DNA from 2 places in the Paenibacillus filicis genome. Region 1 is predicted to be linked to the other one. Evidence: riboswitches for the same ligand, from Rfam matches in the RefSeq annotation. Region 1 holds a riboswitch; the other holds the start of a gene.
The links. Region 1 has a riboswitch for ZMP and ZTP ahead of WMW72_RS22855 (DJ-1/PfpI family protein). Riboswitches for the same ligand answer to the same signal wherever they lie in the genome.
Positions count from the first base shown of each region.

Region 1 (3,456 bases):
GTCCATCTCAAGCAGCTCGTTGCGGTCCTGCCAGCAGCGCTCATCATAATATTCAAATTCAGCGGCTCCTCCGTGCTCATAGCCGGATTGAGGGAACCACTCGCTGAAAATGGCGTTCCACGTGCTCTGAATGGCTGTAGTAAATTGATCATGAGCCGCCTTCGGGGTCGTAAATACGGCATAGGTCTGCTCCGGATAGTGCCGGCGAATGGCCCCTTCCGGTACAATGGCTCCCTCTTTGGCCTCCACCCCTATGATGTAAGTGAACTCACCGGTATCCATATCAAAGTCTCCACAGATGCCATACTCCGCTGTCGAAGCCGCTTGTTCATACAAGGCCTGTCCTTGCTTCTCCTGCAAATACCGCTGCCAGAAAGCCGGGATATCCCGGTTGTTCTGACCGTCCTTATTACGGGTGCGGATCGAGTAGCCAATCACATCAAAGCCGGGCTTGGTAACCACGCGAAATTCCATGCGAATTCCTCCTGAGTCGAGATTGAGCCTCCGCTCAAGCACGTTGGCTTTATCAGAGGCATGGGGGCGCAGACCTTGCTTGCGATACTCCCCTGGTGTCATGCCATACATCTTGCGAAAAGCTCGGATGAATGTTTCCGGTGTGCCGAACCCGTAGTCCAAAGCGATATCCATCAGCTTATCCTTCGTCCCGGCCACCCGGCATGCCGCATGGAACAGTCTGCGCCCGCGGACATATTCCATCACCGGCCAACCCACGATGGATTGAAAAACCCGATGGAAATGAAAGTCTGAGAAATTCGCCAGCTGAGCCAGCGAAGACAGGGTAAGCTCCTCGCCCAGCCTCGCCTCGATCTCATCCACCACCCGTTGCATCAAGCCTTCATAAGTTGACATTCACCCTCTTCCTTTCTGCTTGATTATAAACGAATACGAACCTTTGTTCTTGACGTTTTTTGCTGTTTGTTCCACCTGCTCTAACCATTCAGCTTCTATCGCATCGACCTATAGTACGGGTAGTCCATCTTGTCCTGGACCTGCCGCGCTACCTCTGGGCTGGTAAGGGACTCAATCACATACAGCCCCAAATCAATCGAAGCTGACACGCCTCCGCCCGTAAACAGGTTACCGTCTCGGACGAAGCGTTCTCTGATCACTTCTGCACAGTAAGGTGCCAACAGATCATAGGCAGAAGGGTTGGTTGTTGCCTTCTTCCCGTCCAGAAACCCCGCAGCTCCCAGAATCAAAGCCCCCGTACAGACCGATACCTTGTACTCCACATCTCGTGCCGTCTGAATCCATGATATAAAATCGGTATCAAATCTCAGCTGCCTTGTCGATAGCCCCCCAGGAATAAAGATCAAATCATAGACCGAAAGCTCGGGGCAGACCTGACTAACTTTGATCGTTAATCCTCGATCATCGGTGACTTCCTCTTGATTCGAGCAAAAATCCCAGGATACCTCTTCCTTCGCTCGTAGAATCCCCATCCACGTTACAGCTTCATAGAAGCCAACAAAATCTAACGCTGTCATCTTGTCGAACAATATAAACGCCATTTTCATTCCCTACACCTGACCTTTCCTCAAGTGAAATAAAAAAAGCATCTGATCGAAGATCAAATACTTTGCCCAGGCGTACGGCGATATGACTATGTGCTCCCTCGTGGTACTCCACGTTTACGCCAGTTGCACATACCAAATATTTACTATATTGTATGCCGGAAGCTTGGATTAATCAAGCACAATCCTGCGTAGGCGAGAAGGGTTCTATTCGTACCAAATTCATTTGTTGATGCAGATATGTGATTCATTAACAAGCGTGTCTGCTTAGGTGTGTCTAAGAACTTAGCTAGATGATATACTAATAATGAATGGAGTTGATTACGGATGAACGAACTGCTTGATCCTCGAAATGATTTTTTATTCAAACGCATCTTCGGCAGTGACGAAAACCGAGATGTTCTGCTTGCATTCTTAAACACGACGTTTATTGAAGCCGGTAGGCCTCCTTTAACGGAAATCACTCTGCTGAACCCTTATACCGATAAGGACGCTCCCCGCGACAAGTAATCCATTCTTGACATTCGTGGCAAAACAGCAGAAGGTGAACTCATCAACGTTGAGATGCAACTGTTCAACAAGTATGACACCGAGAAAAGAACCATGTTTTATTGGAGCAAACTATACAGTGGACAGCTACAAGAGGGTCACTCCTACAAGATGCTGAAGAAATGTGTTACCATCAACATATTAAATTATTCATTCCTTCCAAACAATGAATATCATAATGTGTTTCATCTACGTGAAGACCGTACTGGCATTCCACTTATCGATGATATAGAACTACATTTTCTCGAATTATCAAAGCTCGGTGACCAAGCTGCCCCCGTTGAAAGCGGCGGATTGGTAAACTGGTTGCTGTTCCTGAAGGGTGTCGATAGATCCAATTGGGAGGTGCTGACGATGAACGAACCTGTATTGAAAAAGGCTATGGATACGTTAGAATTTCTTAGTCAGGACGCAGAAGCCCGCCGATTGTATGAAGATAGACAGAAGTATTTACATGATGAAGCTTCCATGATTGAGGGGGCTTTAGCCGAAGGCGAAGCTCGTGGCGAACGAAGGAAAGCCATTGAAATGGCGTTAGAGCTTCTTAGCCTCGGAGTGGAAACATCCATTATTATCAAAGCTTCCGGGCTGCCTGAAGCTGAAATTATCGGTCTAAAAAATCACAATTGAACAGTCTATTCATACAAGAGTCAGCCGAATAGGGCTGGCTCTTACATGAATAGAAGATTAAACGAGACCTTTGTCGCTCCGACAATCAGCCTATCAGGCACGCCGACTACCTCGCAGTGACTAGTTTCGTGCTTGTTGTAGCCACTTTCTCCGATTTCTTGTTTGCGAGCTGTTTACGGAGCAGCCTTACCCCTTTATCTCTTCACCTGTCGCAATCGGATTGTCCACTTTTTATTTCCATGAGAACTCCTTCGCTCGAAGGACTCCAACAGCACAGTGAGAATCCTCGGAGGAGCTAACAACGCTTATTTTCATCGGTCTCCTTGACTACGATTGAGAATCTACTCGTGCAAGAATCACATCTACGACGAAGCTGCCGATGCAAAGTCATTGAGCCAAAGCCAGTTGTCCGCCCATGGCTTGAGCAAGACGATAAGTTCACCTTCCCATCACTAGGATGGCGGGATTTAGGTGCTCTTTGCGCGAACGAATGCCCTTCCCTTATACTTTTAATGAAGAAAAGCATCCTAGAAGGAGCTGGCACTCGTATGAAGCATTCAGGACTTCCTGTACTGAGCAACATGTATAGGCATGCAGAGGCCTTGCACACCGAGGGCCTTCGCTATCACCGGAATACCTCTAGCTTATTCGTGATACAGGCACATGCAGCTACAGTGACGATCAACAACCACACCCATAGGCTGGAAGGCTTCAGTTGTGTATGCCTGCCGCCACATACATC
Region 1 covers NZ_JBBPCC010000016.1:138,579-142,034, reverse strand. The annotation lists gene WMW72_RS22860 (AraC family transcriptional regulator) at 1-870, opposite strand, end outside; gene WMW72_RS22855 (DJ-1/PfpI family protein) at 966-1,538, opposite strand; ZMP/ZTP riboswitch at 1,596-1,675, opposite strand; partial or broken gene WMW72_RS22850 (Rpn family recombination-promoting nuclease/putative transposase) at 1,863-2,714, shown strand; gene WMW72_RS22845 (helix-turn-helix domain-containing protein) at 3,263-3,456, shown strand, end outside.

Region 2 (3,456 bases), on a different contig from region 1:
AAGGGGTCAATCGTGTGCCAAACCGGGCGATGCTGAGGGCAGTCGGCTTTCAGGATGAGGATTTCAAGAAGCCGATGATTGGCGTAGCCAGCACTTGGAGCGAAGTGACACCATGTAATATGCATATCAATGAGCTGGCCCTTCAGGCCAAAAAAGGGGCTCAGCAGCATGGCGGAGCACCGCTGATTTTTAATACCATCACCGTATCGGACGGCATCTCGATGGGGCATGAAGGGATGTCGTTCTCCTTGCCTAGCCGGGAAGCCATTGCTGATTCCATCGAAATCGTGACCAATGCCGAGCGGTTCGATGGCCTCGTCGCCGTAGGCGGGTGCGATAAAAATACACCGGCCTGCCTGATGGCCATCGGCCGGATGAATTTGCCTTCCGTGTACGTGTATGGCGGCACGATCCAGCCAGGCAAGCTTGACGGGAAGGATGTGGATATCGTCAGCGCCTTCGAGGCGGTAGGTCAATACCATGAGGGCAAGATCACGGACGCTGAGCTGTATAAGGTGGAATGCAGCGCTTGTCCGGGCCCGGGAGCTTGCGGAGGCATGTACACAGCCAATACGATGGCCTCAGCTGCCGAAGCGCTCGGCATGAGCCTGCCCGGCTCTTCTTCAACACCTGCTATCTCGCCTGATAAGGCGGCGGAATGTGCCGAAGCGGGGAAGAAAGTGATCGATCTGCTGAAGCAGGAAATTTATCCGCGCGATATTATGACGAAGAAGGCTTTCGAAAATGCGATTACCGTCGTCATGGCGCTCGGCGGCTCTACGAATGCATTCCTGCATCTGATTGCGATCGCCCACTCGGTTGGGGTGGATCTGACCTATGACGATTTCGAGCGTATCCGCGTCAAGGTACCTCATCTGGCCGATCTGAAGCCAAGCGGGAAGTATGTAATGCAGGACCTCAATGATATCGGAGGTGTACCTGGTGTGATGAAGCTGCTGCTGGAGCAAGGCCTGCTTCATGGCGACTGCCTGACGGTCACCGGGAAGACCTTGGCCGAGAATTTGGCGGAGGCGGCACCCTTACAGCCAGAGCAGCAGATTATCCGTCCGTTCGACCAGCCTTTGAAGCCGAATGGCCCGCTCGTCGTTCTGAAAGGCAACCTGGCCCCGGACGGCGCGATTGCGAAGATGTCCGGGATGAAGAAGCTGCGCTTCACCGGTCCGGCCCGCGTCTATGACAGCGAAGCCGAGGCGACCGAGGCGATCATGCGCGATGAGATCCAGCGGGGCGATGTTCTTGTCATCCGCTATTGTGGTCCAAAGGGCGGTCCGGGCATGCCGGAGATGCTGTCTGTGACTGCTCTGATCGTCGGCAAAGGACTGGGTGGCGAGGTGGCTCTGATCACGGACGGCAGATTCTCGGGAGGCTCGCATGGCTTCGTGGTTGGTCATGTGGCGCCTGAGGCACAGGTTGGCGGGCCGATTGCTCTTCTCCGGGAAGGAGACAGCGTGACGATCGACAGCGAAACCCAAGAAATCTCCTTCGCTGTTACGGCGGGGGAGCTGGAGCTCCGTTCGCAAGCCTGGACCCCGCCTGCGCTCAAGGCGTCCTCAGGGGTACTTGCCAAGTACGCCCGGCTGGTCTCGTCCGCGTCCCGCGGCGCGGTGACGGATTTATGGGAATAAGGCTTGAAAACCGTCACCGGGTACACGTATAATGAGAGATAAATAACGGGTATGTGTGACTGGCGTAAACGTGGAGTACCACGAGGAAGCACATACGGATTTTCAGCCGTACGCCTGGGCAGAGGTAAGGGGATATTCCCCTTGCCTCTTTATGCTTCTCAGCAGAACAGAAAGGGCTGAGCAAATGATGACAGAAACATGGCTTCTTGACGGAAATCGAGTGGCGGCGGCCATCAAGGAGGATTTGGCCCACCGTATCCAGGGGCTGGCGGCTAGAGGAATCGTTCCGTGCCTGGCCACGATTCTGGTTGGGGACGATCCTTCCTCCGCGACCTATGTGCGGATGAAGGGCAACATGTGCAGACGCCTCGGCATGCAGTCGGTACGCGTCGATCTGCCGGCAGAGACTACGACTGAGGAGCTGATCGCGGCGATTCATAAGCTGAATGGCGACAGCCAAGTGCACGGCATCCTGCTGCAGCATCCCGTGCCTTCTCATATCGATGAGCGGGCTGCGTTCGAGGCCATCCGGATCGATAAGGATGTGGACGGCGTCACGACGCTGGGCTTCGCCCAAAATGCATTCGGCTTCGCCGATTATCCGTCGTGCACGCCCGCGGCGATCATGGCGATACTGGATGATTACAACATTCCGATCGAAGGCAAGCATGCCGTCGTCATCGGCAGAAGCCCGATTCTGGGCAAGCCTGTGTCGGCGATGCTGCTGAACCGTCATGCCACAGTCACGACTTGCCATTCCCGAACGGCCCGTCTGGACGAGATCGTGCGGCTTGGCGATATCGTGGTCGCAGCTGTGGGCAAGCCTCGCTTTGTCCAGGGAGACTGGATCAAGCCGGGCGCCGTCGTAATCGATGCAGGATATAATGAAGGCAATATCGGGGACGTGGACTATGAATCGTGCTTCCCGCATGCCGCCGCCATTACGCCAGTACCGGCGGGCGTAGGTCCGGTCACGATCGCGATCTTGCTGAAGCATACCGTGGAGGCTGCCGAAAGGCAGGCTAGATCCATCCGATAGAACGATGTAATTCTTATCGCGGTGCAGTGCGGAACTGGAGTGGAGTTCCGCACTGCAGGTTTGGCGTCTAGCCTCAGCAAACGACCATGAATAAATAAAAAGCTTGTTAAAACTAATGGTATTAGTTATATTAATACTAACTATATTAGTTTTGAGGAGTGATCTTTCTTATGCGTACAGTCCAAATAGAAAGCTTGATTCAATTGACGGTTTTCCCAGCCTGGTTTCCGGTGAATGTATATCTGATCGACGAAGGAGAAGAGCTGACCTTGATTGATGCCGGTATCTCTGTAAGCGGCAAGGGAATTCTAGAGACATCCGCATCGCTCGGCAAGCCGATTACCCGTATTGTGCTTACTCACCCGCATAGCGATCATATCGGAGCGCTCGATATGCTGAAGCGGGAGCTGCCGGATGCGAAGGTATATTTGTCCCGCCGGGACGCCAAGCTTCTGAACGGCGATCTCGCGATGGAGCCCGGAGAGCCGGATACGCCAGTCCGCGGTAGCTTGCCCAAGAACGTCCGGACGCGGCCGGATGTGCTGCTCCAGGACGGCGACCGGGTAGGTTCCCTGCTCGCGCTAGCGGCACCAGGCCATACACCGGGGTCGATGGCCTTCTATGACCAGCGCAGCGGCCATCTGATCGCAGGCGATGCGATGCAGGTCCGCGGAGGTATTGCGGTAAGCGGGCAATGGGTGCCTTGGTTCCCGTTCCCGGCCTGGGCGACCTGGCACAAGCACTCTGCGCTGGAGAGTGTGCGCAGGCTGA
Region 2 covers NZ_JBBPCC010000013.1:30,877-34,332, reverse strand. The annotation lists gene ilvD (dihydroxy-acid dehydratase) at 1-1,646, shown strand, start outside; ZMP/ZTP riboswitch at 1,692-1,773, shown strand; gene WMW72_RS19505 (bifunctional 5,10-methylenetetrahydrofolate dehydrogenase/5,10-methenyltetrahydrofolate cyclohydrolase) at 1,834-2,685, shown strand; gene WMW72_RS19500 (MBL fold metallo-hydrolase) at 2,856-3,456, shown strand, end outside.
Region 2: linked by a shared signal. The riboswitch ahead of WMW72_RS19505 (bifunctional 5,10-methylenetetrahydrofolate dehydrogenase/5,10-methenyltetrahydrofolate cyclohydrolase) and the one ahead of WMW72_RS22855 (DJ-1/PfpI family protein) in region 1 are both predicted to bind ZMP and ZTP.